Regions from separate parts of the Bradyrhizobium sp. 930_D9_N1_4 genome, predicted to be linked through region 3. Evidence: predicted binding sites of a transcription regulator. Region 3 holds the regulator's gene; each other region holds the start of a gene.

What was found. The regulator PhoB, encoded in region 3, activates phosphate uptake and scavenging genes when phosphate is short. The targets are predictions, from matches to a motif close to TGTCATNNANCTGTCAT.
Region 1: the regulator PhoB is predicted to act here: its motif matches at 3,203-3,219, upstream of AB7532_RS32665 (toxic anion resistance protein).
Region 2: the regulator PhoB is predicted to act here: its motif matches at 5,449-5,465, upstream of AB7532_RS15045 (DUF47 domain-containing protein).
Region 4: the regulator PhoB is predicted to act here: its motif matches at 4,553-4,569, upstream of AB7532_RS01895 (DUF2794 domain-containing protein).

The regions. Positions count from the first base shown of each region.
Region 1 is NZ_CP197236.1:6,861,399-6,869,030, forward strand. It holds gene AB7532_RS32655 (DHA2 family efflux MFS transporter permease subunit) at 1-1,260, shown strand, start outside; gene AB7532_RS32660 (tannase/feruloyl esterase family alpha/beta hydrolase) at 1,318-2,979, opposite strand; gene AB7532_RS32665 (toxic anion resistance protein) at 3,260-4,345, shown strand; gene AB7532_RS32670 (substrate-binding domain-containing protein) at 4,408-5,997, shown strand; gene AB7532_RS32675 (5-bromo-4-chloroindolyl phosphate hydrolysis family protein) at 5,998-6,645, shown strand; gene AB7532_RS32680 (hypothetical protein) at 6,654-7,632, shown strand, end outside.
Region 2 is NZ_CP197236.1:3,260,348-3,267,979, forward strand. It holds gene AB7532_RS15015 (hypothetical protein) at 1-327, opposite strand, end outside; gene AB7532_RS15020 (ABC transporter ATP-binding protein) at 682-1,437, shown strand; gene AB7532_RS15025 (ABC transporter ATP-binding protein) at 1,430-2,176, shown strand; gene AB7532_RS15030 (ABC transporter substrate-binding protein) at 2,225-3,445, shown strand; gene AB7532_RS15035 (branched-chain amino acid ABC transporter permease) at 3,518-4,381, shown strand; gene AB7532_RS15040 (branched-chain amino acid ABC transporter permease) at 4,383-5,351, shown strand; gene AB7532_RS15045 (DUF47 domain-containing protein) at 5,508-6,152, shown strand; gene AB7532_RS15050 (anion permease) at 6,252-7,259, shown strand; gene sugE (quaternary ammonium compound efflux SMR transporter SugE) at 7,252-7,566, opposite strand.
Region 3 is NZ_CP197236.1:701,215-708,846, forward strand. It holds gene pstC (phosphate ABC transporter permease subunit PstC) at 1-536, shown strand, start outside; gene pstA (phosphate ABC transporter permease PstA) at 541-1,392, shown strand; gene pstB (phosphate ABC transporter ATP-binding protein PstB) at 1,389-2,210, shown strand; gene phoU (phosphate signaling complex protein PhoU) at 2,222-2,938, shown strand; gene phoB (phosphate regulon transcriptional regulator PhoB) at 2,962-3,675, shown strand; gene AB7532_RS03275 (GcrA family cell cycle regulator) at 3,749-4,261, opposite strand; gene AB7532_RS03280 (aspartate aminotransferase family protein) at 4,717-5,919, shown strand; gene argF (ornithine carbamoyltransferase) at 5,919-6,854, shown strand; gene AB7532_RS03290 (Hsp33 family molecular chaperone) at 7,096-7,632, shown strand, end outside.
Region 4 is NZ_CP197236.1:391,835-399,466, reverse strand. It holds gene AB7532_RS01910 (ABC transporter permease) at 1-2,142, shown strand, start outside; gene AB7532_RS01905 (Bax inhibitor-1/YccA family protein) at 2,425-3,216, shown strand; gene AB7532_RS01900 (N-acetyltransferase family protein) at 3,470-4,000, shown strand; gene AB7532_RS01895 (DUF2794 domain-containing protein) at 4,117-4,488, opposite strand; gene AB7532_RS01890 (DUF1223 domain-containing protein) at 5,080-5,856, opposite strand; gene acnA (aconitate hydratase AcnA) at 6,074-7,632, opposite strand, start outside.

The DNA of each region.
Region 1 (7,632 bases), 6.2 Mb from region 3:
CATGATCTGCCCTCGATGATCGCGATGCGCGGCCTGCAGGGCTTTGCCGGCGGTGTGCTGATCCCGATGGCGTTCACGCTGGTGCTGACCAAGCTGCCGAAGCCGCAGCAGCCGGTCGGCCTCGCGATCTTCGCGCTGTCCGTCACCTTCGCCCCCGCGATTGGTCCGACCATCGGCGGCTATCTCACCGAGAACTACGGCTGGCGCACCATCTTCTTTGTCAACGTGATCCCGACCGCGGTGATGGTGGCCGCACTCTATCTGACGCTTGAGAAGCAGAAGATGCAGCTCGGCTTGCTCAGGGAGGGTGACTGGGCCGGCATCTTTACCATGGCGATCGGGCTGTCGGCACTTCAGGCCGTGCTCGAGGAAGGCAACAAGGACGACTGGTTCTCCTCGCCCTTCATCGTCAAGCTCGCGATCATCGCGGCCGTCAGCCTGGCGCTGTTCGTCACGATCGAACTCAGCATCGAGAAGCCGCTGATCCGGCTGCGCCTGCTGACGCAGCGCAATTTCGGCTTCGGCACCGTCGCGATGACCATGGTCGGCTTCGCGCTGTTCGGCTCGGTCTACATCCTGCCGGCCTATCTCGGCCAGGCGCAGGGCTACAATGCCGAGCAGATCGGCAACGTGCTGGCCTGGACCGGCCTGCCGCAGCTCGTACTGATCCCGCTGATCCCGGTCCTGATGAAGCGCTTCGACACGCGCTACATCGCCATCATTGGTCTGCTGATCTTTGCCTATAGCTGCTTCATGAACACGGCGATGTCACCCGACTATGCCGGCGACCAGCTCTGGATTCCGAACATCGTGCGCGCCGTGGGACAGGCCATGGTGCTGACGCCGCTGACCTCGGTGCTCACGGGCGGCATCGCGCCGCAGGATGCGGCCGCGGCGTCCGGCATCAGCAACATGTTCCGCAATCTCGGTGGCGCGATCGGCACGGCCACGCTCGCCACCATCATCACCAAGCGCGAGCAGTTCCACTCCAACATCATCGGCCAGTCGGTCACCCTCGGACGCGAGGAAGTCCGCACCCGCATCGCGCAGATGACCGATTACTTCATGGCTCACGGCGTGCCCGACCCCAACGCCGCGCGCGAGCAGGCCATCATCGCACTCGGCAAAACAGTGAAGCGCCAGGCGCTGGTGATGGGCTATTCCGACGCGTTTGCCGTGATCGGCGCGGTGCTGGTGATCGCCGCGATCGCGGTGCTGCTGACGCGACGGGTGAAGGCGGCGGGCGGACCGGCGCATTAGAGAGGTCGTCAGGGCCGGGACAAGCCCGGCCATGACGCAGTGGAGACGGTTGGTAGCCTACGGCGCGCAGCTGAAGCTCGCGGCCTCCGTCACCGGGCCACTCTTGTAATGCGGCCAGGACGGCCAGCGACACAGCGGCATCGCGCGCAGCACCGCAAACGACGGTGCCTCGACCTTCTGCTCGCTGACTTCGAGATCGCCGGGCGCCTTGCCCTTCTCGACCCAGTCGACCAGCGCGCTCAGCATGTCGACATTGGCCGGCGCGCCGGAGCCGACATGATCGACGCCGGGCGCGGTGTAGAGCCGCGCGAATTCCGCCGTCTCGGCCTTGCCCATCTTGCGCTCGACGCTCTCGAAATAGCGGATGCCGGCGTAAGGGCTCTGCGCGTAATCGGCCATGTGCTCGAGCATGATCAGCCGGCCGCCGCGGGCGCGGAAGCGGCTCAGATCGGGATCGGTCGAGTCCATCAGGCCGGAGACTTCCAGCAGCCGCGCCTTGTGGTCCTCGACCTTGTAGGTGGTAACGTCGAGCTTGGGATCGCGCGCGAACACATACTGGATGCCGCCGGCGCCGTAGATCCAGGCGATGCCGTTGTTGGGCGCAGGCGGCTGCACCGGCGGCGCGGCGCCGAGCCACCACGCGCCCCAGCCACCGGTCGGGCCGATCGCCGGCGTGTCCTCACCCGACACACCCCAGCCCGGATAATCATCCAGCCCGTTGGCAAGCGCGAACGGGAATTTGTAGGTCCCATGCAGGGTGTTGACGGCCTTGATCTGCGGCTCGGTGAGGCATTGATCGCCGCTCTTGCCGGCCTCGCAACGCAGCGTCTCGACCTTGAACGCCGCCTTGCAGGCGACGGGGTCCTGCACCAGCGCGTCGTCGGAGCCGTCGGCAGTGTCGCAAGCGGCTCGCACGGCCTCACCCACGAGCTTCACCTGCGCCGGATTGATCCAGCCCTCGCCCATGGTCACAAGGCCCGAGCGCGTGCCGGCATGCTGCAAGCCGACCCAGTTGATCACGGGCACACGCGCGAAGATGCCGTCGAAATCGTCGGGGTAGCGCTGCGCCATGGTGAGGCCCTCGCGGCCGCCTTCGGACGAGCCCATGAAATACAGCTTCTCGGGTTTCTTGCCGTAGGCACGCTCCATCAGCGTCACCGCAACATCGCGCACCCTCTTGTAGGCGCGATGGGCGAAATTCTCGAAGGCTTCATCATTGAGCGCGAACACCTGCGGCGGTTCGCCCGGCTTCGATTCATGGCCGGAGTCCGTGCCGTAGGTGACGAAACCGCGTGCGAGCGGCGACGGCTTGTCGAAGGGATAGGCCGGCGGCAGCCCAAGTCCCGTGATCAGCACGCCATTGAAGCCGCCGCCGCCATATTGCACGGAGCGTCCGTTCCATTCGACGGGAAGGTTGACCTGGAATTTGATCGGCGGCGCCTTGGGATCGACCGGGTCGATGTGGCCAAGCACCTTGCAGAAGCCGGGATTGGCCGGCGTGATGCGCCCCGACGGCGTCGGCCCGCGCTCGGCAACAGCAAGCAGCGACCGCGCCAGAAACGTTGCGGAATCGATCTTCACGGCATCGGCCCCGCCGACAAGCCCCTTGCAGACGGTGTCCGCATCTTCCGTCAGCGTCACCGCCGATGCACCGCTCGCGCCCAGCGCCGCGGCCGCGCCCGCAAGCCACACACACAGCTTCGCAATCCTGCGCGCCATCGTTTCCATCCCTGTTGCTTCGTAATCGTTCGGGACATCGATTCAATGCGCCGGATGGCCGGCCGTCAATCGCCGCGACACACGCCGCGATCGTCATCAACGGAAACATCGAACGACCCGCCGGACCGGTTGCCCGACGCTCCCGTAGATATCTGAATTTTATACGAAATCTTTCCCCTGCCAGCGAACTCGGATGACCTCGCAGGCGACCAAATCCACAAGTTGTCATCAATTTGTCATGCGAGCTGGGGTTATCTGCCCGCGTGCTCGGCATGCTATCATGACCGCAGAGAACAAGGAGCGACTGGTGAGCGAAACGATCAATCTCCCGGCCCTGCCGACGGATGCCTCCGCGGTCGCGCGCATCAAGTCCGAGATCGACATTTCGGATCGCTCGCGCCTTGTGACATTCGGCGAGCGCGCGCAGCGCTCCGTGGTCGAATTCGCCGATCGCATTCTCGCCCAGACCCAGAATCGCGAGCTCGGCGCTACCGGCAAGCTCCTCACCGATATCCTCGGCAAGGCACGCGGGCTCGATCCGGCCGATCTCAAGGACAAGGGCTTTCTGACGCGACTGTTCTCGTCGGCGGAGGCGCGGCTGCGCCGCTTCACCGAACAGTTCAACGACGTCGCCTCGCAGATCGACCGGGTCTGCGTCGAGCTCGACCGTAACAAGGAAGTGCTGCGCCGCGACATCGCCCTGCTCGACGATCTCTATGAACAGACGCGCGGCGCGCTCGGCCAGCTCGATACCCATATCGCCGCCGGCAAGGCCTTCACCGAGGAATTTCGCGGCGGCAAGCTCGTCGAGATGGAGCGGAACGCGAAGGCGCAGGCCGCCGGCAGCGACGCTATGCTCGCCGCGCAGACCTATCAGGACGCCGTGCAGGCGCTCGACCGGCTCGAGAAGCGCGTCTTTTATCTCCAGCAGGCCCGCCAGATCGGCATCCAGCAGCTGCCGCAGATTCGCATCGTGCAGTCCGGCGACGAGACGCTGATCGAGAATCTGCAGGCCACGACCGAGCTGACGATCCCGGTGTGGAAGCAGAAGATGATCCTGCTGCTCGGCCTGAACCGGCAGAAGTCGGCGCTTGAACTGCAAAAGACCATCACGGATGCGACCAACGAGATGATGCGCCAGGCCTCCGAAATGATGAAGACCCAGGCGATCGAGATCGAGAAGCAGTCGCAGCGCGGCATCGTCGACATCCAGACCCTGGAGAAAACCAACCGGGATTTGATCGACACCATCGCGGGTGTCCTCTCGGTGCAGGAAGAGGGCCGCAACAAGCGCACCGAGATCGAGCATCGGATGGCGGAGCTGACGGACGAGTTGAAGTCCGCGATCTCCAAGGCCGCGCCTTGATGCGCTTCACGCAACGGTTTCTCGATGAAGCGTCTGCATAAGACCTGCATGAAGGCTCGCGCATGAGAACTTTCGGTTTCCTGCGGCGCCCCCTGGCGTTGCTCGCGGCAGTACCGTTGATTGCAGCGTTGCTGTCGGGCTGCGGCGGGCCAGGGCCGCAATTCACCATCCTCTCGGGTTCGGAGAACGACATCCTCGAACCGCTGGTGCAGGAGTTCTGCAAGTCGCGCAATGCGACCTGCACCATGCGCTATCAGGGCTCGCTCGACATCGCGCTCGCACTGAAGGCCGGCGATCCCGGCGCCGACGCCGTCTGGCCCGCCGCCTCGATCTGGATCGACATGTTCGACACCACCAGGCGCGTGAAGATGGTGAAGTCGATCGTGCAGATGCCAGTCATCCTCGGCGTGCGCCGCTCCAAGGCGGAGGCACTCGGCTGGATCGGCGCCAAGGTGACGGCCAAGGACATCCTCGCGGCGGTCGAGGGCGGCAAGCTGAAATTCCTGATGACGTCGGCGACGCAGTCGAACTCGGGAGCAGCCGCCTATCTTGCAATGCTGGCAGCCGGCATCGGCAAGCCGGACCTGATCGAGGCCGGCGATCTCGACAAGCCCGAGGTGCTGGCGACGGCGCGCGGCCTGCTGAAGGGGGTCGAGCGCAGCGCGGGTTCGAGCGGGTGGCTCGCCGACCTCTATCGCGACGGCGAGCGCAGCGGCGCGCATTATCAGGCGATCTGGAATTACGAGGCGGTCATCAAGGAAACCAACGACAAGCTGATCGCCGACAACCACGAGCCGCTTTACGCGATCTATCCGGCTGACGGCGTGGCAATCGCGGATTCCCCGCTCGGTTTCGTCGATCGCAGCCGCGGCAAGGAGGTCGAAGGCTTCTTCACCGATCTGCAGGCCTTCCTGCTCAACGGCGATGCGCAAGCCAGGATCGCGAAGACCGGCCGGCGCGTCGAGATCGGCCGCGCCACGCCGCTCGCGGCCGACCCGAAAACGAACATCGATCCTTCGCGGCCGGTGACCGTGATCCGTCCACCCGAGCCCGCGGTGATCCAGAAGGCGCTGCTGATCTATCAGGAAGCGCTGCGACGACCATCACTGACCGCGCTCTGCCTCGACGTCTCCGGAAGCATGCAGGGCCCCGGCGAGGCCCAGTTGCTCGACGCCATGCGTTTCCTGCTCACACCGGCGCGCACGCGCGAGGTGCTGGTGCAATGGACCAGATCGGACCAGATTCTGGTCCTGCCCTTCAGCGATCACGTCCTGTGGACGGCGCTCGCCAACGGTGAAGACAACGAGCAGGCCGGACTGCTGGCACGCGCGCTCGAATTGCGCGCCAACGGCGGCACAGACTTCTACACCTGCGGGGCGCTGGCGCTCGCCCTGATGAAGCCGCTGCTCCAGGACGGCCAGCATCTGCCGGCCATCGTCATCATGACGGACGGCAAGAGCCAGGGGGCGATGTCCACATTCGAAAGCGCATGGCGGGCGGACGGACACCGCGTGCCCGTGTTCGGCGTGACATTCGGCTCCGAGGTCGATCGCGCCCAGCTCGACAATCTGGCAAAATTGACCGGAGGCCGCGTTTTCGACGGCAGCAAGAGTCTCACCGACGCATTCCGCGCCGTACGAGGGTACAACTGAATGGCCGCAATGCCGTCCGGGCTTGGCTGGATCGCGGGTGGAGCGGCAGCGGCAGTGCTGCTGCCGTCGCTCGCGATCGGGCTTGGCATGCCGTTCTGGATCGCGCTTGCGATCAGCGCGGCGGCCGGCGGCGGCATCGTGGTGGCCCTGGCGCCGAGGAGCCGTTTCGCCGCGCTGGAGGCCAGCGGTATGGCGCGCGGCCAGATCGAATTCGCCAATGAGCTTTTGACCGAAGCCGAACCGCTGGCCGAGCGGATGGAAGATGCGGCATCGGCGATCCGGACCCGCGCGGTCGGCGACCGCATCCGTCATCTGGTGCAGATCGCGCGTGATATTTTCGCCGCCATCGAGCGCGATCCGCTGCGGCTCGACCGGGTGCGGCGATTCCTGACCTATTACCTGCCGCGCGCAGCCGAGATCGCCGAGGCCTATCGCGCGCTGGAGAGGAGCAGCGTGCCCGACACCGCGCGACTCGCCGCTACCGGCGACATGATCAACCGGCTCGACATGGCTTTCACACGCTATGCCGCCAATCTCCAGGACGCCGATCTCGACAAACTGGACATCGAACTGAAACTGCTCAAAAGCTCGCTCGACGAGGATCTCGGGCCGGCGCAACCGGCTGCTCCGGTCGAGACCAAGAGATGAATGTCCTGATGGCCATCTCGCGCCGCGCCTTCGGCGTCGGTCTTGTCGCCGCAAGCGCGGCGGCGACCGGCGGCTACGTATACCTGCGCGAGCACCCTGAAATCGCGGGCCGCTTCGGCGAGGCCAAGCGCCTGTTCGGCTTCGCCGGCGGCGAGAAGGAAGGTTTTCTGGCCAACGCCCGCGTGAAGAATGTGCTGGAGCGCCGCTTCGGACTGATCCTCGACGGCCGCCGCGCTGGCTCGGTCGAAATGGTGCGCGAGCGCGCGCTGCTCGACCAGAAGCCGCAGTTCCTGTGGCCGTCGTCCTCCGTGCTGGTCGAGGTCGCGCGCTCGTCGGGGATCAAGATCTCGCGCGACCAGGTGATCTTCAACTCGCCGATCGTGCTCTATTCCTGGGATCGCATCGCGGACGGTCTGGTGAAGGGCGGCATCGCCCAATCGGCCGGCGGACCGCGCTACACGGTCGATCTGTCAAAACTGCTCAAGGCGATCATTGCCGGCGAGACATGGTCGTCGATGGGCGTCTCCGACCTGTTCGGCCGCGCCCGCGTGGTATCGACCGATCCGAACAAGTCCAATTCCGGCTTCATGTTCGCAGGGCTCGCCGCGAGCCTGTTGTCGGGCGACGTGGTGATGCCGGAGACGCTGAGCAAGATCGATGGCGATGTCGCAACCGTCTTTCGCCGCATGGGTTTCAAGCCGCCGTCATCAGGGAAACTGTTCGACGATTATGTCGCCGGCGGCGCGGGCGCACAGCCCCTGATCGTCGGCTACGAGAACCAGCTTGTCGAGTGGGTGCTTCAGGACGCCGAACGCTGGAAGCGGCTGGAAGCCAATGCGCCGGCCAAGCCGGTGATCCTTTATCCGCAGCCTACCGTGTTTTCGGGCCATCCACTCATCAGCGTCGAGCGCCAGGCCGACGATCTGATCGAAGCGCTGATGAGCGAGAGCCTGCTCGAAATGGCCTGGGAAGATCACGGTTTCCGCG
Region 2 (7,632 bases), 2.6 Mb from region 3:
GCGCGCCACGCATTCATGATAGATCGGCATCACGAACGGCGCGAGCTTCGGCCCGATATAGTCGTCGAGCAGAACGCCCTTGCCGGTATGTCCATAGGCGCGCGAGATGCGCGTGCCTTCGCTCTGAATGGTGAGGCGCGGCGTCGGTGCAGAACCGTCGACCGTATAATAGATCAGATCGGACAGCTCCTCCTCGAGACGCGCGGGCTGATACTCCCAGATCGCCGGTGCAATCTGCTCGCGTGCATAGAGTCGCAGCCACGTGTTCAGGAGATCACGCTGCCTGATCGACTTGACGGCGGAGGGAGCGGCGCTTGCGAAATCCAAGACAATGCTCAAGGCAATATTCCCGACGTATAAAATCCCGCGCATGATCCATGTTGCGGGAAAATTTTCTATGAAGGCTGGCGCGCGGAACGAAAGACCGTTAACGACGCCTTGATGACCGGTGCTTTGTGAACCGGAGGCCGGGCAGGCGACATCAAAACACCTCCGACTAAGGGAGCATAAGTCTCCCGGCCAGAGGCCTGACCTGCTCAGCTTTCCGCCTTGCCTAACCCCCGTCACCTCCGGCATATTCCGCGCCCGGAGGCGGCGTTCCGGGACAGGCTCCAAGGCCCCCGGAAAGCCGAAGTAAACTAAAGACAGCCACGCGCATTTCGCGGGCAGGGGGAAATCTGTTTGGCCGATGAGTTCATTCTCGAAACGGAAGGCTTGACCAAGGAGTTCGCGGGCTTCTTCGCCGTCCGCGACGTTGCGCTCAAGGTTCGCCGTGGGAGCATTCACGCGTTGATCGGCCCGAACGGGGCTGGCAAGACGACGTGCTTCAATCTTCTGACCAAGTTCCTCAAACCGTCCGCCGGAAAAATCCTGTACAAGGGCCAGGACATCACCGCGATGGCGCCGGCCGACGTGGCCCGCTTGGGCCTCGTCCGTTCATTCCAGATCTCGGCGGTATTTCCGCATCTCACCGCGCTGGAGAACGTGCGTGTCGCGCTTCAGCGCCAGCACGGCAGCTCCTTCGACTTCTGGCGCTCCAAGACGGTGCTGAACCAGTTCAACGATCGCGCGCGAGAACTGCTGAACGATGTCGGCCTCAGTGAGTTTGCGAACACGCCTGCGGTCGAGATGCCCTACGGTCGCAAGCGCGCACTAGAGATCGCAACCACGCTTGCGCTCGACCCCGAGATGATGCTGCTGGACGAGCCGATGGCCGGCATGGGTCACGAGGACATCGACAAGATTGCGGCGCTGATCAAGCGCATCTCGGCGAAATACACCATCCTGATGGTCGAGCATAATCTCAGCGTCGTGGCCAATCTCTCCGACATCATCACCGTGCTGACGCGCGGGCAGGTGCTGGCGCAGGGCCATTACAGCGAGCTCACCAAGGACGAGCGCGTCAAGGAAGCCTATCTGGGAGCCGGTCATGGTTGAGACTGCAACTGCGGACGCTCCCGCCGAGACTGGAACCGGCGGCAACATCCTTCAGGTTCGCAACCTGGAAGCCTGGTACGGCGAGTCGCACATCCTGCACGGGATCAATTTCGACGTGAACGCGGGCGAGGTCGTCACCTTGCTCGGGCGCAACGGCGCCGGCAAGACGACCACGCTGAAGTCGATCATGGGCATCATCGGCAAGCGGACCGGCTCGGTGAAGTTCAACAACCAGGACATCATCCGCACGACCTCCGACAGGATCGCGCGGATGGGCATCGCGTTCTGTCCCGAGGAACGCGGAATTTTCTCCAGTCTCGACGTGCGGGAGAATTTGCTGCTGCCGCCGGTGGTTCGCCCTGGCGGATTGCCGCTCGAGCAGATCTTCGACCTGTTTCCGAATCTGAAGGAACGGCTCAACAGCCAGGGCACCAAGCTTTCCGGCGGCGAGCAGCAGATGCTGGCGATCGCGCGCATCCTGCGCACCGGCGCGAGCTTCCTGATGCTGGACGAGCCGACCGAAGGTCTGGCACCGGTCATCATCCAGCAGATCGGCCACACCATCGCGCGGCTCAAGAAGGAGGGTTTTACGATCCTCCTCGTCGAGCAGAATTTCCGCTTCGCATCGACCGTCGCCGACCGTTATTACGTGGTCGAACACGGCAAGATCATTGACGGATTTTCCAATTCGGAGCTTGCCGCCAACATGGACAAGCTCCACACCTATCTCGGCGTCTAAGGCGGCCAAGCGTCAAACTTCGACGAGAAAATTCACGAGGGAAGTCACATGAAAAAGTCGATTGCGTCGTTTCTGCTCGGCACGGCGTTGGCCGTCACCACGGTTGGCGTAGCCTTCGCGCAGGACAAGACCGTCAAGATCGGTGCGCTGTCCGATCAGTCGGGCCTCTATGCCGACCTCGGCGGTCCCGGCTCGACGCTCGCCGCCCAGATGGCCGTCGAGGATTCCGGTCTGGCTGCGAAGGGCTGGAAGATCGACATCATCTCCGGCGACCACCAGAACAAGCCCGATATCGGCACCGCGATCGCGCGTCAGTGGTTCGACGTCGACAAGGTCGACGTCATCGTCGACGTGCCGAACTCCGGCGTGGCGCTCGCGGTCAACAACGTCATCAAGGAAAAGAACGGCGTCTACATCAATTCGGGCGCGGCGACCTCGGACCTGACCAACGCGCAGTGCTCGCCCAACACCGTGCACTGGACCTACGACACCTACATGCTGGCGCACACCACGGGGCAGGCGCTGGTGAAGGCCGGTGGCGACAGCTGGTACTTCCTGACCGCGGACTATGCCTTCGGTGCGGCGCTCGAGCGCGACACCACGGCCGTGGTCACGGCCAACGGCGGCAAGGTGGTCGGCGGGGTCAAGCATCCGCTCAACACGCCGGACTTCTCGTCCTTCCTGCTCCAGGCGCAGGCGTCCAAGGCCAAGATCATCGGCCTTGCCAACGCCGGCGGCGACACCACCAATTCGATCAAGCAGGCGGCCGAGTTCGGCATCGTCAAGGGCGGCCAGAAGCTGGCGGCGCTGCTGCTGTTCCTCACCGACGTCAAGGCGATCGGCCTCGAGACCGCGCAGGGCCTCAACTTCACCGAGACCTTCTACTGGGACATGGACGACAAGACCCGCGCCTTCTCCAAGCGCTTCGCCGACAAGATGAAGAACAGCGCTCCGCCGACCATGGTGCAGGCGGGTGTCTATGCGGGCGTGCGCCACTATCTCAAGACGCTGGAAGCGCTCGGCGGCAATCCTCATGACGGCGTCAAGGTCGTCGAGAAGATGAAGGCGACGCCGACGGAGGACGATCTGTTCGGCAAGGGCGAGATCCAGCCCAACGGCCGTACCATTCACAATGCCTATCTGTTCGAGGTGAAGAAGCCCTCCGAGTCCAAGGGACCGTGGGACTTCTACAAGCTGGTCGGCACGGTGCCGGGTGATCAGGCTTTCACGCCGCTCTCCGAGAGCAAGTGCGCGCTGCTTAAGAAGTAAGAGCAACAGCCCGCCGGCCGCGAGCCGGCGGGCGCCTCTCTAGGGAACGCCGAAGGACCGGGTACGGGATCGATGCAGGCTCTTTACGCTCAGCTACTGGTGGGATTGATCAACGGCTCGTTCTACGCGCTGCTCAGTCTCGGGCTTGCCGTGATCTTCGGCATGCTCAACATCATCAATTTCGCGCATGGCGCGCTTTACATGATGGGCGCCTTCGTCGCCTATTTCCTGCTGAACCTCGGCGGCATCAACTATTGGTGGGCGCTGCTGCTGGCGCCGATCATCGTCGGCATCTTCGGCATGATCCTGGAACGGACCATGCTGCAATGGCTGACCGGGCTCGACCATCTCTACGGCCTGTTGCTGACCTTCGGCATCGCGCTGATCGTGCAGGGCGTGTTCCAGAACTATTTTGGCTCCTCCGGCCTGCCTTACGCCATTCCGGACCAGCTCAAGGGCGGCATGAATCTCGGCTTCATGTTCCTGCCGATCTACCGCGGCTGGGTCGTCGTCTTCTCGCTGATCGTCTGCATCGCCACCTGGTTCCTGATCGAGAAGACGCGGCTCGGCGCCAATTTGCGCGCCGCCACTGAAAATCCGACGCTGGTGCGCGCCTTCGGCATCAACGTGCCGCGCATGATCACGCTGACCTACGGTCTCGGCGTCGGTCTTGCCGCGCTTGCTGGCGTGCTCTCGGCGCCGATCAACCAGGTGCGGCCGCTGATGGGCGCCGATCTCATCATCGTCGTGTTCGCGGTGGTCGTGATCGGCGGCATGGGATCGATCATGGGCTCCATCATCACCGGTTTCGCGCTCGGCGTGATCGAGGGCCTGACCAAATATTTCTACCCCGAGGCCTCCAACACCGTCGTGTTCGTGCTGATGGTGCTGGTGCTCTTGGTGAAGCCAACGGGATTGACGGGAAGGGCGGCCTGATATGACAGCCTTGACGGACGACACGCTGCCGGTAGCTCCGCGCGCGATCCGCGACGAGATGATCGTCTTCGTGGTGATGGCGTTGCTGCTGGCCGCGGTGCCATTCAGCGGCATCTACCCGTTCTTCGTGATGCAGGCGCTGTGCTTCGCGCTGCTGGCTTGTGCCTTCAATCTTCTGATCGGCTATGGCGGCTTGCTGTCGTTCGGCCACGCGATGTTTCTGGGCACCGCCGGCTATTGCAGTGCGCACGCCCTGAAGGTGTGGGCGCTGCCGCCGGAACTCGGCATCCTCGTCGGCATTGCCGCGGCGTTCGGGCTCTCGCTCATCACCGGCTACATCTCGATCCGCCGCCAGGGCATCTATTTCTCGATGATCACGCTGGCGCTGTCGCAGCTGCTGTACTTCATCTATCTCCAGGCGCCGTTCACGCATGGCGAGGACGGCATCCAGGGCATTCCGCAAGGGCGCATGTTCGGCTTGTTCGATCTGTCAAAGCCGACGGTGCTCTATTACGTCGTGCTGGTCGGATTCCTTGCCGGCTTCCTGCTAATCTACCGCATCATCAACTCGCCGTTCGGCGAGGTCCTGAAGGCGATCCGTGAGAACGAGCCGCGCGCAATTTCGCTCGGCTACCGCACCGACCAGTACAAGTTCCTGGCGTTCGTTTTGTCGGGCACGCTGGCGGGCTTTGCCGGCTCGCTGAAAGTGTTCGTCGCGCAGAATGCCTCGCTCACCGACGTGCACTGGTCGATGTCGGGTGAGGTCGTTCTGATGACGCTGGTTGGCGGTCTCGGGACCATCTTCGGTCCCGTCGTCGGCGCCTTCGCGATCATCGCCATGCAGCAATATCTGGCGGGATTTGGCCAATGGGTGACGGTGATCCAGGGCTCGATCTTCGTGATCTGCGTGCTGACGTTCCGGCGCGGTGTCATTGGCGAAATCGCCCATTACTTCCGACGCTCGCTCTAAATTATTGATATGGCGCCGAGTTCCTTGGCGCGCGAATCCGGTGGATGATCCAGCTCCGCGGGCGTGAGATGACACGCATGCGGGGCGGAAATGGTCTATGACAGTTTCATGACAGCCCGTTCGGGCCGGACCATTTCCAACCGGTAGCCACTCCCCATGATGCGATGGTTTCGCGCTTTCCTGCCCAAGGAAGAACGGTTCTTCGACCTGTTCGACCGCCATGCCCAGACCGTGATCCAGGGTGCGATCGCGCTCCAGGGCGTGTTGAACGGGGGCGAGGAGACGCCGGTCTATTGCCAGCGCGTCAACCAGTTCGAGAACGACGCCGACAACATCACCCGTGAGGTGCTGACGGCGGTGCGCCGCACCTTCATCACTCCGTTCGACCGCGGCGACATCAAGAACCTGATCACCTCGATGGACGACGCCATCGACCAGATGCAGCAGACCGCCAAGGCCGTGATGCTGTTCGAGGTCCGCACCTTCGAGCCGCCGATGCGTGAGATCGGCGCACTGCTGATCGAATGCGCCAATCTGGTCGGCCGCGCGCTGCCGCTGATGCAGTCGATCGGCCCGAACGTTGCGATGCTGACCGCGATCACGGAGGAACTGACCAAGCTCGAAGGCCGGGTCGACGATCTCCATGACATCGGGTTGAAGGAGCTGTTCATCAAGCATCGCGACGGCAGTGCGATGAATTTCATCGTGGGTGCCGAGATCTACGACCACCTCGAAAAGGTCGCGGATCGTTTCGACGACGTCGCGAACGAGATCAACAGCATCGTCATCGAGCAAGTTTAGCGCATGATCCGGAAAAGTGTGCAGCGGTTTTCCTTCGCGACAAACGCCGAACGCGTTTGCGCGGAGATCATGCGCAAAGCTTAGAGTAGAGGCCGCGCCGTGGATGCTGCGTTGGGTCTTCCCGTCCTGGTCGGATTGATCGCCGTCGCGCTGCTGTTCGACTTCCTGAACGGCCTGCACGACGCCGCCAATTCGATCGCGACTATCGTGTCGACCCGCGTGCTGCGGCCGCAATTCGCGGTGCTTTGGGCCGCGTTCTTCAATTTCATCGCCTTTATGGTGTTCGGCCTGCATGTCGCCCAGACCATCGGCACCGGCATCATCGATCCCGCGGTCGTCGATGCCCAGGTGATCTTTGCGGCGCTCCTCGGCGCGATCGTCTGGAACCTCGTGACCTGGGGGCTCGGCATCCCGTCCTCGTCGTCGCATGCGCTGATCGGCGGCCTCGTCGGCGGCGGCATGGCGAAGGCCGGAATTTCGGCGGCGGTGTGGAGCGGTCTGTCCAAGGCGGTGCTGGCGATCGTGCTGTCGCCGCTGGTCGGCTTCCTGCTCGCGATGATGCTGGTCGCGATCGTATCGTGGCTCTCGGTGCGCTCGACGCCGTTCGCGGTCGACCGTGCGTTCCGCATCCTGCAATTCGCCTCCGCCTCGCTTTATTCGCTCGGCCATGGCGGCAACGATGCACAGAAGACCATGGGCATCATCGCCGTGCTGCTCTACTCGCAGGGGCATCTCGGCGGCGAATTCTCGGTGCCGTTCTGGGTGGTGCTGTCGTGCCAGGCCGCGATGGCGCTGGGCACGCTGATGGGAGGCTGGCGCATCGTCCGCACCATGGGCCTGCGCATCACCAAGCTGACGCCGATGCAGGGCTTCTGCGCCGAGACCGGCGGCGCCGCGACCCTGTTCATGGCAACCTTCCTGGGCGTCCCCGTCTCGACCACCCACACCATCACCGGTGCCATCGTCGGCGTCGGTGCGGCCCGCCGGGTCTCGGCGGTGCGCTGGAACGTGGCGAGCTCGATCGTCTATGCCTGGGTGATCACGATCCCGGCCTCGGCGATCGTCGCGGCGCTGACCTGGTGGGCGGTCCAGATCTTCGTCAGGTAACGAATTTCAGCCCCGCGATGCCGGCGACGATCAGCCCGATGCTGGCGAGGCGGAAGGCCGTGGCCGGCTCGCCGAACAGGATGATGCCCAGCGTCGCGGTCCCGACCGCGCCGATGCCGGTCCAGACCGCATAGGCGGTTCCAATCGGCAGGGATTTGAGGGCGAGGCCAAGTAGAAGCACGCTCCCGGCCATGGCCGCGAGGGTGAGGACGGACGGAACGAGCCTGGTGAAGCCTTCGGTGTATTTAAGGCCGATCGCCCAGCCGATTTCCAACAGACCGGCGACGAACAGGATGCTCCAGGCCATGACGACCCTCCATTCAAGGCAGGGTCGTCCCCGCGGCTGATGTGCTGATGAGCAGGAAGGCCGTCC
Region 3 (7,632 bases):
TGGCCAACACGTTCCAGCCCTTCATGATCAGGATCTTCGACGGCGTCCCCGTGCTGGGCGCGATCTTCGCGGGTCCCCCGTCCTATCTCAGCATGTTCAACGCCGCGCTGATCCTCGCCATCATGGTGCTGCCCTTCATCACCTCGATCTCGGTCGACGTGTTCAAGACGGTGCCGCCGGTGCTGAAGGAAGCCGCCTACGGCGTCGGCTGCACCACCTGGGAAGTCGTCCGCAGCGTGGTCATCCCCTACACCCGCGTCGGCATCATCGGCGGCGTCATGCTGGCGCTGGGCCGCGCGCTCGGCGAGACCATGGCGGTCACCTTCATCATCGGCAACTCGTTCCGTATCTCCTCATCGATCTTCGCGCCGGGCACCACGATCTCGGCGGCGATCGCATCCGAGTTCGCCGAGAGCGATGGCCTGCATCAGTCCGGCCTGATCCTGCTCGGTCTCCTGCTGTTCGTACTCACGTTCTTCGTGCTGGCTGCGGCGCGATTGATGCTGATGCGGCTCGACAAGAAGGCGGGGAAGTAAAGTCATGGCCCTCAATCCGATCTATTCGCGCCGTCGCCGCAAGGACGTCGTCATCCGCGGGCTCTGCTTTGCCGCAGCCGTCTTCGGCGTCACCTGGCTCGCGCTGATCCTGGTCACGCTGCTCTTCAACGGCCTGGCCGGCCTGAACCTCGAGCTCTTCGTCGCGGACACTCCGCCTCCGGGCTCGACCGAAGGCGGCCTGCGCAACGCCATCGTCGGTTCGGTCATCATGACGGTGATCGGCGTCGGCATCGGCGCGCCGCTCGGCCTGTTCGCCGGCACCTATCTTGCCGAATACGGCCGCAACGATCGCCTAACCTCGGTGATCCGTTTCATCAACGACATCCTGCTCTCGGCGCCCTCGATCATCATCGGCCTGTTCATCTATGGCGCGGTGGTGGTGCCGATGCGCGGCTTCTCGGCGATCGCAGGCAGCCTTGCGCTTGCCGTCATCGTGATCCCGGTGGTGCTGCGCACGACCGAGGACATGCTGCTGTTGGTGCCGAATCCCCTGCGCGAGGCGGCTTCCGCGCTCGGCCTGCCGCGCTCGCTGGTGATCAAGCGGATCGCCTATCGTGCGGCCCGGTCGGGTCTCATCACCGGCGTGATGCTGGCGACTGCCCGCGTCGCCGGCGAGACCGCGCCGCTGCTGTTCACGGCGCTGTCGAACCAATTCTTCAGCCTGGGCCTGAACAAGACGATGGCCAACCTGCCGGTGACCATCAACAACTTCGTGCAGAGCCCCTATGCCTACTGGAAGCAGTTGGCCTGGAGCGGCGCCCTGCTGATCACTTTGACCGTGCTTGCCCTGAACATTGGCGCACGCATCCTGAGCGCCGAGAGGACTGCAAAATGAGCGACATGTCTGTTTCCGTCAGTACGGCCTCCGTCCATCCCGGCTCGCAGCCGCTGCCCGAAGCTCCGGCCAAGGTGACGGTTCGCAACCTCAATTTCTATTACGGCGAGCACCACGCGCTGAAGAACATCAACCTGACGCTCGGCGCCAACCGCGTCACGGCGTTCATCGGCCCGTCGGGCTGCGGCAAGTCGACCCTGCTGCGCATCTTCAACCGGATGTACGACCTCTATCCGGGCCAGCGCGCCACCGGTCAGCTCATGCTAGACCAGACCAACGTCCTCGACCCCAGGCTGGACCTCAATCTGCTGCGCGCCCGCGTCGGCATGGTGTTCCAGAAGCCGACGCCGTTCCCGATGACGATCTACGAGAACATCGCGTTCGGCATCCGCCTCTATGAGAAGATCTCGAAATCCGAGATGGATGGCCGCGTCGAGAAGGCGCTGCGTGGCGGCGCGCTCTGGAACGAGGTCAAGGACAAGCTCAATGCCTCCGGCCTGTCGCTCTCCGGCGGCCAGCAGCAGCGCCTCTGCATCGCCCGCACCGTCGCGGTACGGCCCGAGGTGATCCTGTTCGACGAGCCCTGCTCGGCGCTCGACCCGATCTCGACCGCCAAGGTCGAGGAGCTGATCCAGGAGCTGTCCGAGGATTACACGATCGCGATCGTCACCCATAACATGCAGCAGGCGGCGCGCGTCTCCGGCAAGACCGCCTTCATGTATCTCGGCGAGCTGATCGAGTTCGACGACACCAACAAGATCTTCACGTCGCCGAGCGATCGGCGCACGCAGGATTACATCACCGGCCGGTTCGGCTGAGGAGACGGGACATGGGTTCTGAACATACCGCAAAAGCCTTCGACACCGACCTGCAGGAACTCACCCGCCTGGTCGCCGAGATGGGCGGCATCGCCGAGCGCATGATCGTCGATTCCGTCGGCGCATTGATCCGCCGCGACGTCGCGCTCGGTCAGCGCGTCGTCACCATCGACGCCGAGCTGGACGCGCTCCAGAAGAAGATCGAGGAGCGTGCCGTTCTCACCATCGCACGCCGCCAGCCGATGGCGGTCGATCTGCGCGAGATCGTCGGCGCGATGCGCGTCGCCACCGATCTCGAACGCATCGGCGACCTCGCCAAGAACATGGGCAAGCGCGTCGCGGCGCTGGAGACGGACTTCCATCCGCTCAAACTGTTCCGCGGCCTCGAGCACATGACCGACCTCGTGCAGCAGCAGGTCAAGTCGGTGCTGGACGCCTACGCCGCGCACGACCTGCCGGCGGCGATGGCGGTGTGGAAGGGCGACGAGGAAGTCGACGCCATCTGCACATCGCTGTTCCGCGAGCTCCTCACCTACATGATGGAGGATCCGCGCAACATCTCGTTCTGTATCCATCTGATGTTCTGCGCCAAGAACATCGAGCGCATCGGCGACCACGCCACCAACATCGCCGAGACCGTGTTCTACATGATCGAGGGACAGGCGATCACCGACAAGCGTCCGAAGGGCGACATGACGACTTTCGCCACGTCGGTCCCGAATACCTGATTTCCTGAAGGAGCGACGACCCGATGGGCGCACGCATTATGGTGGTTGAAGACGAGGAAGCTCTCACCGAGCTGCTTCGCTACAACCTCGAAGGCGACGGCTATGACGTCGAGACGGTGATGCGCGGCGACGACGCCGACACCCGCCTCAAGGAGCACATCCCCGATCTGATCGTGCTCGACTGGATGCTGCCGGGGCTGTCAGGCATCGAATTGTGCCGGCGGCTTCGTACCCGCCCCGAGACCAAGCAGCTCCCGATCATCATGCTCACCGCACGCGGTGAGGAGAGCGAGCGGGTCCGCGGGCTAGCGACCGGTGCCGACGACTACATCGTCAAGCCGTTCTCGGTGCCGGAGCTGTTGGCGCGTGTGAAGGGCCTGCTCAGGCGCGCTAGCCCCGAGCGGCTCGCCACCGTGCTCGCCTATGGCGACATCGAGCTCGACCGCGACAAGCGCCGCGTGGCGCGCTCGGGCCGGCCGATCGATCTCGGCCCGACCGAATATCGCCTGCTGGAGTTCTTCTTGGAGCATCCGGGCCGGGTGTTCTCGCGCGAGCAGCTGCTCGACAGCGTCTGGGGCCGCGACATCTATATCGACGAGCGCACCGTCGACGTCCATATCGGCCGCCTGCGCAAGTTGCTCAATCTCGGCCGCGAGCAGGATCCGATCCGCACCGTCCGCGGCGCCGGCTACGCGCTCGACGACCGCTTTGCGAAGGCAGAGCAGGCGTCAAGCTAACGGCCAATAAGCCAACAAAAAAGCGCGCCGGATGGCGCGCTTTTCTTTTTCTCGATGTCGCCTGAGGCCGTGCTCAGCGCGGCCCGGGCTTTGCCGGTGCACGGCGACGATCAGCGGCCGGCTGATACGCGACGCGCGAGTGCTGGGCGCAGTAAGGCAGGCCCGAGAGCGCCTTGCCGCCGCAGAAGAAGAAATCCGGGCTCGAGGGATCGCCGACCGGCCAGTGGCAGGTGGCTTCGTTCAGCTCCAGCAGCGACAGCCGCTGGCTCATCGGCACCACGTTGTCGTAAGTAACCGGTTCAGCCTCGACTTCGACCTCGAAGGCCTGCGCCAGCGCGGTGTTGCCGCGTGCGATGGGACGGCTCACCCGCATCATGTGCTGGGCGGGACGCGCCTTGCGCGGCCGGGGCGCAGCGGATGAGGGGCTCTTGGCGCGGCCGGACAGGCCGAGCCTGTGCACCTTGCCGATCACGGCGTTGCGGGTGACATTACCGAGCTCTGCCGCGATCTGGCTGGCCGAAAGTCCGGCCTCCCAGAGCTTTTTCAGCTGCTCGACGCGATCATCCGACCAGGTCAAAACCGTCATTGCACCCTTTCCTTCGCCGGCGCCTGCCATCCTGGGGCCGCACAGCGAATGCCTAAGCTTCGAAAAACCCGTGCCGCCAGAATCCCTTAAGGCTCGCCGGGCGCAACTTGAACGCCCGAACGCTTACGCCGGTACAAGAGGACTCTTGGGATCAGAACTGCCGCACGAGATGTCGTATCTGACAAGCCAAACGCTACAATATGGCGTGACTCACGCGCAAGAGTCCGCCGACTCGCTTCCACATGTTCCGTGGCGAAAATCCCGCAAATCGCCACCGCAAGACTACGGATTCTGCGTTTCGCGAGGCTTTCCGGGCGGCATTGACACCCGTCTTGCCAGGCATAAGATAGCCCCACGTGCCGCCCTTAAAAGGCGGCACGTTTCGTTTTCCGGGCCGGTTGATGGTGCGTTGCGCAATGCACGCTCACACCGTCCGCAACAATCAAGTGACCGTCATGACTAACAGCGCAGCGCCGCATTTGCTCCCCGTTTTCGCCAGGTCCGACCTCGGTTTCGAGCGCGGCGAAGGCTGCTGGCTGATCGCGACCAATGGCGACCGCTACCTCGATTTTACCTCCGGCGTCGCCGTGAACGCGCTCGGCCATGCCCATCCCGCGCTGGTCACGGCGTTGCAGGAGCAGGCGACGAAGCTCTGGCACATGTCGAACCTGTTCCAGAGCCCGGACGGCGAAAAGCTTGCCGCGCGCCTGTGCCATGAGAGCTTTGCGGACTTCGTGTTCTTCTGCAATTCCGGCGCCGAGGCGCTGGAGGGTGTGATCAAGCTGGTCCGCCATCATCACTTCTCCAAGGGGCACCCGGAACGCTATCGCATCATCACCTTCGAAGGCGCCTTCCACGGCCGCACGCTGGCAACGCTGGCTGCGACGGGCTCGGCAAAATATCTCGAAGGTTTTGGACCGCCGATGGATGGTTTCGACCAGATCCCGCACGGTGACATCGAGGCCGTGAAGAAGGCGATCGGTCCGCAGACCGCCGGCATCCTGATCGAGCCGATCCAGGGCGAGGGCGGCGTGCGCTCGGCGACGCCTTCCTTCCTGAGGGCGTTGCGCCAGCTTTGCGACGAGAAGGGCCTGCTGCTCGCGTTCGACGAGGTGCAGACCGGCATGGGCCGCACCGGCGATCTGTTCGCGCATCGGCGCACCGGTGTGACACCCGACGTGATGTCGCTGGCGAAGGCGCTCGGCGGCGGCTTCCCGATCGGCGCGATCCTGGCGACCGCGGATGCGGCGTCCGGGATGGGGCCGGGCTCCCACGGCTCGACCTTCGGCGGCAATCCGTTGGCGATCGCGGCGGCGAATGCCGTGCTCGACGTGATGCTCAAGCCCGGCTTCTTCGACCACGTGCAGAGGATGTCGCTGCTGCTCAAGCAGAAGCTCGCTTCCGTGATCGACCGGCATCCTGATGTCGTCAGCGAAGTGCGCGGCGAGGGGCTTCTGATCGGCATCAAGGCCGTGGTGCCCTCCGGCGACCTGGTCGCGGCGCTGCGCAACGAAAAACTGCTCACCGTCGGCGCCGGCGACAACGTCGTGCGCTTCCTGCCACCCTTGATCGTCACCGAAGCGGAGATCGAGGACAGCGTCGGGCGGTTAGAGCGTGCCTGCACTGCGCTTGCCGGCAACAAGCGGGCGGCAAGCTGATGAGCAAGTCCCCGAGTAAAACGCCGAAGCACTTCCTCGATATCAACGAGCTGCCGCTGTCGGAGCTCAAGAGCATGCTCGCAGCCTCCTCCGCCATGAAGGCGAAGCAGAAGGCGCATCAGCCGGTGAGGCCGCTCGAAGGCAAGACGCTGGCGATGATCTTCGAGCGTCCCTCGACCCGCACCCGCGTGTCGTTCGACGTCGCCATGCGCCAGCTCGGCGGCGAGCCCATCATGCTCACCGGCGCCGAGATGCAGCTCGGCCGCGGCGAGACCATCGCCGACACCGCGCGCGTTCTCTCGCGCTATGTCGACGCCATCATGATCCGCATCCTCAATCACGAGGCCCTGCTGGAGCTTGCGGAATATGCGACCGTGCCCGTCATCAACGGCCTGACGCGGCGCTCGCATCCGTGCCAGGTGATGGCCGACCTCATGACCTACGAGGAGCATCGCGGCCCGATCGAGGGCCGGACGGTGGCCTGGACCGGCGACGACAACAACGTGCTGGCCTCCTGGGCGCACGCCGCCGAGCGCTTCAAGTTCAAGCTCAACGTCGCCACGCCGCCGGAGCTCGCACCGAAAAAGGCGATGCGCGACTTCATCAAATCGACCGGCGCGTCGATCGTGCTCGGCACCGATGCGGAAGCCGCCGTGAAGGGCGCCGATTGCGTCGTCACCGACACCTGGGTGTCGATGGGCGACAAGGAAGGCGAGCACCGTCACAACGTGCTCAAGCCCTACCAGGTCAATTCCAAGCTGATGTCGCTGGCCAAGTCCGATGCGCTGTTCATGCACTGCCTGCCCGCCCATCGCGGCGAGGAAGTCACGGACGAGGTGATCGACGGCCCGCAATCGGTCGTGTTCGACGAGGCCGAAAACCGCCTGCATGCGCAGAAGGGCATTCTGGCCTGGTGCTTCGACGCGGTGAAGTGATGAGGCGACGGAGCGGTGGCTGCGCCACCCTCCGCTGTCGTCCCGGACAAGCGAAGCGCAGATCCGGGACCCATAACCACAGGACGTCGTTTGACGAGGACTCGGAGTTGTCGTCGTGCGCTACAACGCAATCCTGTGGTTATGGGTCCCGGGTTCGCGCTATCGCGCGCCCCGGGACGCCGCCGAGTTTGAGGCGCTCGCACCCCTTTTATTTCTGTCCTCCGACCCCAGATAATGCGCCATGGTTTCCCAATCCCCTGACATGAAAACCGGGCCTGAAGGCCCGGTTCGCGCGCCATCCGCGGTTCCGATCGATGACGCCGTGCTGCCCTACGAGGTCGACGCGCTCGACGTGCGTGGCCGCCTGGTGCGGCTCGGGCCTGCGCTCGACGAGATCCTGACCAAGCACGATTATCCAGCGCCGGTCGGCAAGCTGCTCGGCGAAGCCATCGTGCTGACGACGCTGCTCGGCTCGGCGCTGAAATTCGAGGGCCGTTTCATCCTCCAGGCCCAGACCGACGGTCCGGTGTCGTTCCTGGTGGTTGACTATCAGGCGCCGGATCGCCTGCGCGCCTATGCGCGTTTCGACGCCGCGCGCCTCGGTGATGCCCAAAAATCCGGAATGGACTCCGGCACGCTGCTCGGCCATGGCCATCTTGCCATGACCATCGACCAGGGCCCCGACATGAGCCGCTACCAGGGTCTGGTCGCGCTCGACGGCGGCAGCCTGGAAGATGCAGCTCACGAATATTTCCTGCGCTCCGAACAGATCCCCACG
Region 4 (7,632 bases), 310 kb from region 3:
GAACGCGATGGTGCGTTCGGCGCGGCGGCCGATCCGACGCTGCTGGCACGCATGTCGCTGAAGACCGGCGACCGCGTCACGGTCGGATCCGCGACCTTCCAGATCCGCAGCACTGTCGAAGCGGAGCCCGACAAGCTCGCCGGCGGCATCGGTTTCGGGCCGCGCTTCCTGATCAGCGAGGCGGGCTTGAAAGCGACCGGCCTGATCCAGCCCGGCAGCCTCGTGCGCTGGGTCTATCGGGTGAAACTGCCCGACACCGGCAACACCGAACGCGCCACCGAAGCTTTCATTGCGGATGCGCGCAACGCCGCGCCGCAAGCCGGCTGGGAAATCCGCAGCCGCTCCAACGCCTCGCCGCAGCTCGAGCGCAACATCAACCGTTTCACGCAGTTTTTGACCCTGGTCGGCCTCGCCGCACTGCTGGTCGGCGGCGTCGGCGTCGCCAACGCCGTGAAGAGCCACATCGACCGCCGGCTCGAGGTGATCGCGGCCCTCAAGGCCGTCGGCGCCACCGGGCGCGACGTATTCGGCATCTATCTGGCGCAGGTTCTGCTGCTCGCCGCGATCGGCTCGGTAATCGGCCTTGCGCTGGGCGCGGCCATGCCGTTCGCCATCGTCGGCCTGTTCGGAAAGCTGCTGCCGCTGCCGGTGGTGCCGGCCGTGCATGCCGACGAGCTGGCGCTGTCCTTCCTGTACGGCCTGCTCACCGCGCTCGCTTTCGGCCTGTGGCCGCTCGGCCGGGTGCATGACGTACCGGTGGCCGCATTGTTCCGCGACACCATCAGCTCCGAATGGCACCGGCCGCGCCTGGGCTATCTCGTGTTCATGGCCGTCGTGGTCGCGCTGCTGATCGCGGTCGTGATCGGATTGTCCTTCGACAAGCGCATCGCCGCGGTGTTCGTGGCCTCCTCCGTGGTCGTGTTCGCCCTGCTCCGCGGTATCGCCGCGCTCTTGATGACGATCGCGCGGCGGCTGCCGCGATCGCGGCTGCCGATGCTGCGGCTGGCGGTCGCCAACATCCACCGGCCGGGCGCGCTGACACCCTCGGTCGTGCTGTCGCTGGGCCTCGGCCTGGCCGTGCTGGTCACCATCACCCAGATCGACGGCAATCTGCGCCGGCAGTTTCTGGCGGCGCTCCCGGACCGCGCGCCGTCGTTCTTCTTCATCGACATCCCGAGCACGCAGGCCGAGCAGTTCGACGGCTATCTGCGCCAGATCGCGCCGGGCGCGACGGTCGAGGACGTGCCGATGCTGCGCGGGCGCATCGTCGGAGCGCGCGGCGTGCGCGCCGAGGACCTCAAGCCCACGACCGATTCCGAGTGGGTGCTGCAAAGCGACCGCGGCCTGACCTATACCGCGGAGCTGCCGAAGGGTTCCAAGGTGGTCGAGGGCGAATGGTGGAAGGCCGATTATTCCGGCCCGCCGCTGGTCTCGATGGAGAAGAAAATCGCCGATGGGCTCGGCCTCAAGCTCGGCGACGAAATCGTGGTCAACGTGCTCGGCCGCGACATCCCGGCCAGGATCGGCAATCTGCGCACCATCGACTGGCAGGGGATGGGCATCAATTTCGTGCTGGTGTTCTCGCCGAACGCCTTCAAGGGCGCCCCGCACACCCACATCGCGACGCTGACGGAGTCAGGCGGCGATGCGACCGGCGACGGCAAGATCATCCGGCAAGTCGCGGACACCTATCCGATGGTGACGAGCGTGCGCGTGCGCGAGGTGATGGAGACGGTCGGCTCGGTCGTGACCAATCTGGCGCTGGCGATTCGTGGCGCCAGTGCGATCACCCTGATCTCGGCGATCCTGGTTTTGGGCGGCGCGCTCGCCGCCGGCCACCGCCACCGCGTCTACGATGCCGTGATCCTCAAGACGCTCGGCGCGACCCGGCTGCGGCTGCTCGGCGCCTACGCCCTCGAATACCTCCTGATCGGCCTCGCCACAGCGATGTTCGGCGTGATCGCCGGCAGCATTGCGGCCTGGATGATCGTGACGCGGCTGATGACGCTGAGTTTCGTCTGGCAGGCCGGCAGCGCGGCCGGCGTGGTCGCCGCCGCACTGATCGTCACGGTCGGACTCGGGCTCGCCGGCACGCTGCTGGCGTTGAACAAAAAGCCCGCCACGGTGTTGCGAAATTTGTGACAAAAGGTAGCGGCAGGCCCCGCGGGTGCGAAATCGCACGATTCCCGCGATTAACCACGTCTGCTTGTAAGGCTCTCGTCAGAATTGAGAGCGGAGGGCGACATTCAGCCGCGCGTGAACGGTTGCAGCGAATGTGTTAGTTTCCCACATATCGAGTGGGTTCGGAGTCCCGATTGTGAGCCAAATTTAAGTCGGCACACAGCGGTATCCGAGATAGAATTTGACGAACCGGCGGCACGGCGACCCTCGTGCCAGACCGGACCAACCAACGGGAATTCGACCATGTCGGACCTAGACCGTAACTACGCTTCTCCTTTCGGCAGGGCCGCCGGGCGTGTTGACGCCGCGACGGTCGACGCCGGCCTGCGCGCCTACATGCTGCGCATCTACAATTACATGAGCATCGGCCTTGCCATCACCGGCCTGGCCGCGCTCGGCGTCTACATGGCTGCCGTGACCGACGTTCCGACCCCGGAAGCCGTCCGCGTCGGCAAGCTGTTCCTGACGCCGTTCGGCTACGCGATGTTCGTCAGCCCCCTGAAGTGGCTGTTCATGCTCGCGCCGCTCGCCATGGTGTTCGTGATTTCGGCGGGCATCAACCGTCTCGCTCCCTCGACCGCGCAGATCCTGTTCTGGGTATTCGCGGCGCTGATGGGCATCTCGCTGTCGTCGATCTTCCTGGTGTTCACGCACACCTCGATCGTGCGGGTGTTCTTCATCACCGCGGCCACGTTCGGTGCGCTGAGCCTCTACGGCTACACCACCAAGCGTGACCTGAGCGGAATGGGCTCGTTCCTGTTCATGGGCCTGATCGGCATCGTCATCGCCAGCCTGGTGAACCTGTTCCTGGGCAGCTCGCTGCTCCAGTTCATCGTGTCGGTGGTCGGCGTGCTGGTGTTCGCGGGCCTCACCGCCTGGGATACGCAGCGGCTGAAGAACGACTACATCTACGGCTACGCGTCGGCCGGCGGTGACATCGCAGAGCGTGCGGCCATCACCGGCGCGCTGTCGCTGTACCTGAACTTCATCAACCTGTTCACGCTGCTCCTGCAGCTCCTCGGCCAGCGCGACTAAACGCTGACCCAGCGAGAACGGACACGAACCCCGGCCGAGAGGCCGGGGTTTTTGTTTGAGCCCGGGGCCTCTGCTCGTCATTGCGAGCGAAGCGACTTGTCCGCCGAAGCCTCGGCGAAGGCGGAAGCAATCCAGAGTCCCTCCACGGACGCATTTCTGGATTGCTTCGTCGCAAAGGCTCCTCGCAATGACGGAGCATGGGGAAGCAGCGTTGCCTCTTCCAGCGGCCGGGCGGAGGCTCTAATCTTCCCTCATGTCCGCACCCGATATCAGGCCCACCCTCGAGGCCGACCTTCCCGCCATCACCGCCATCTACCAGCAGGCTGTCCGCGAGGGCACCGCGACGTTCGAGCTGGAACCGCCAGACCTTGCCGAGATGACGCGCCGCTACCGCGCGCTGGTCGATGGCGGCTATCCCTATTTCGTCGCCATCCTCGAGGGGCGCGTCGCCGGCTATGCCTATGCCGGCGCCTACCGGCCGCGGCCGGCCTACCGTTTCACGGTCGAGAACTCGATCTATCTCGACCCCTCCTTCCACCGCCGCGGCGTCGGCTCGCTGCTGCTGGAACGGTTGATCACCGAGTGCGAGGCGCGCGGCTTCCGCCAGATGATCGCGGTGATCGGCGATTCCTCCAATGCCGGCTCGATCGGCGTGCACACGCGCGGCGGCTTCAAGATGATCGGCACGCATCCCAGCGTCGGGCTGAAATTCGGCCGCTGGCTGGATACGGTGATGATGCAGCGGGATCTTGGCGAGGGCGCCAGCACGGTGCCGGGGAAATAGGGACGGTCTCGTAGGGTGGGCAAAGCGATAGCGTGCCCACCATATCCCGGCGATTGAGAAAGGACGTGGGCACGGCGCGTTGCGCCTTTGCCCACCCTACGGCACCGGTCGTGCGGCTACACTACCGCCAATTTCCGATCGATCACCAGCAGCACGCGCTCGAGCTCGTGGCCGCGGCGCAGGATCAGGCCGGTCGCCGAAATCACGCTGTACATGCCCTGCTTGCGGGCGAGACGCGGATCCTTCTCGATGCGGTAGATCGGCACTTCCGAGGCGCGGCGGAACACCGAGAACACGGCGCGATCCTTGAGGAAGTCGATGGCATAGTCGCGCCACTCGCCGTCGGCGACCATGCGTCCGTAGAGATTGAGGATGCGATGCAGCTCGATCCGGTTGAAGGTGACCCGGTTCGGCTGGGTGTTCGCAGCGGCGGGATGCGCCGCCGCGCGCTGCCCGCTCGGATCTGCATCCTCCGACGTCACACTCATGGAGCGCCTCCTGTCGCATTGGCATGATCGCGTCCGCGAAGACCGTCCCGGGAACCTCGGGATCATGACAGTTGCATGATTGCGCCAACCGTTCCCCATCGCAAGAGGCTCCTCACGCAACCGATCGAATCGGCGGCGAGTCAGGGCACACGCAAGAGTGGAACTCCCTCGCGGCGATCCGTCACGGGATCGTTAGAAGGAATCTTGATATCGCCGCTTTTCCGCCCATCGCGCGCCGCCCTGCATTGCGAAAAGACCTGTGTGCGTTGACCCGGTCCTTTCGGTTCCGGATTCCTCAGCCCCCAGCCCCCCGGGGTCGAACAGGATCGGGTCTGTACGCGCGACAAGGAGGGCCAACGCAAGTTGGTCCTTTTTTGTTTGTGTCGGGATGTTTCTGCCTCGACGCGCCTTCTCTCGAAGCATCAGCGCGAACACTCTTTCTCCTCATCCTGAGGAGCCGCGAAGCGGCGTCTCGATGGATCGAGGCCGAGTTGCAGCAGCCGGGCCTGCATGGTTCGATACGGCGCTAACGCGCCTCCTCACCATGAGGGTTGAGAGTGATTGCGTCGGAAAGATTCGAAGCAGCGCGCTTCAGTGCAGCGACGTGTACGCCGCGCCCAGCATCGGGCCCGGCTTCTCGCGGCTGCCGTCCTGGACATAGACCACCGCGCCGTCGACGCCGTCGCGCGTGAGGTTCTCGATCGGCACCGTCCAGCTTTCCGGACGGCCGGTCCAGTCGCCGACCTTGAGCAGATTGCGCACGACGTTGTGATAGATGACCTGCTGCCCGCGGTTCTCGCCCTTGGCGATGGAGATCGGCACCGATTTGGCGACCGAGCAGATCCAGACCTCGCCACGCGCGACGGTGGGCTCCTTGCTCGCGGCCACCGACACGTTGATCTGCTTGCCCGAGAGCGACATCGTCACCGGCACACTCATCACGCCGACGCCCTTGTCGGTCTTGCCGATCGCATTCTCGATGCCGGCACGGTCGCTGCCGATGACGTGCGTGGAGCCGTTGACGACAACTTGCGGCGTGTAGACTTCGCGGTCGCCGCGCATCTTCGAGTAGGCGCGCTGACGCGCAGAGAAGCGTGAATCCGCCAGCGTGTCCTTCCAGCCGAGATAATCCCAATAGTCGATCGGCATGCTCAGCGCGATGATCGAGGGATCGCTGGAGAGGTCGCCGATGATCTTGTCGGCGGGCGGGCAGGACGAGCAGCCCTGCGAGGTAAACAATTCGACAACGGCGCGAGGATCAGCCTCGGCGGGACGGATGACGGCGACGATGGCGCAGATGCCGATGGCTCCGGACCAGAGTGCACCGGACCAGCGCGAAACCAGATGAGAAGCCGTCATTGCAGTCATGTTGAACGTCACACCTCGCACGCGTGGGGGAAGATCCTATCGCCTGATGGTCACCGTAATCTTACGGGCATCACTCTATCAACCGTCCGGGGCGAGGTTTTCCGCCGGGCGGGACCATCGGAGGCGTGTCTCAACGCACGAAGGCGGCCCTGTGATAGGCCGCCCCCGTTTAACCTTCTACTCACGTCGCGGTGAGCCACCGTTCACAAATTCGCGCTTAGGCCGCGAGCTTGCGCAGCACGTAGTGCAGGATACCGCCGTTCCGGTAGTAATCGAGCTCGTCCAGCGTATCGATGCGGCAAAGCAGCGAAACGCGCTGCAACGAACCGTCGCCGGAGACGATCTCCGCGGTCAGCTTCTGACGCGGCTTGAGATCGCCGACCAGACCGCGCAGCGTGACCTTCTCGTCGCCCTTGAGGCCGAGCGAGGACCAGGAGGTGCCGTCCTCGAAGGTCAGCGGCAGCACGCCCATGCCGACCAGGTTGGAGCGATGGATGCGCTCGAAGCTCTGGCAGATCACGGCGCGCACGCCGAGCAGACGCGTGCCCTTCGCAGCCCAGTCGCGCGAGGAGCCGTTGCCGTATTCGGCGCCGGCGAACACCACCAGCGGCACCTGCTCCTGCTGGTACTTCATCGCAGCGTCGTAGATCGACATCTGCTCGCCGTCGGGCCAGTGCTTGGTGAGACCGCCCTCGGGAATGTTGCCGTCCGCGCCCTTCAGCATGAAGTTCTTGATGCGGATGTTGGCGAAGGTGCCGCGCATCATGACTTCATGGTTGCCGCGGCGCGTGCCGTACTGGTTGAAGTCGGCGGGGCGCACCTGGTGCTCGCTGAGATATTTTCCGGCGGGCGAGGTGAGCTTGATCGAACCGGCCGGCGAAATGTGGTCGGTGGTGATCTTGTCGCCGAACATGGCGAGGATGCGTGCCTCGACGATGTCGGTGACCGGCTCCGGCTCCTTCTTCATGCCGTCGAAATAGGGCGGGTTCTGCACATAGGTCGAAGACATGTTCCAGCGATAGGTCTCGCTCTCGACCGTCTTGATCTTGCGCCAGTTGGCGTCGCCCTTGAACACGTCGGCATACTTCTTCTTGAAAATCGCCGCGGTCACGAACTTCTTCATGAAGGCGTTGATCTCCTTCGTCGTCGGCCAGATGTCCTTCAGGTACACCGGCTTGCCGTCCTTGCCTTCGCCGAGCGGCTCGACCGCGAGGTTCTTGGTGACGCTGCCGGCGAGCGCGTGGGCGACCACCAGCGGCGGCGAAGCCAGATAGTTCGCCTGCACGTCGGGCGAGACGCGGCCTTCGAAGTTGCGGTTACCGGAGAGCACGGCGGCGGCGACGATGCCGTTGTCGTTGATCGACTTCGAGATCTCCTCAGGCAGCGGACCGGAATTGCCGATGCAGGTGGTGCAGCCGAAGCCGACCAGGTTGAAGCCGACCTTGTCGAGATCGGCCTGCAGACCGGAATCGGCGAGATAGCCGGCGACGACCTGGCTGCCCGGGGCGAGCGAGGTCTTCACCCACGGCTTGGCCTTGAGGCCCTTGGCAGCAGCGTTACGCGCGAGCAGGCCGGCGCCGATCAGCACGCTCGGATTCGAGGTGTTGGTGCAGGAGGTGATGGCGGCGATGACGACGTCGCCATGGCCGATCTCGAAATTCTTGCCTTCGACCGCGAAGCGCTTGGTGGGCTCCTCGGCCTTCTTGTACTCGGTGCCGAGCGCGAGCGAAAAACCTTCGGCGACCGACGGCAGCGCGATACGGCCTTCGGGGCGCT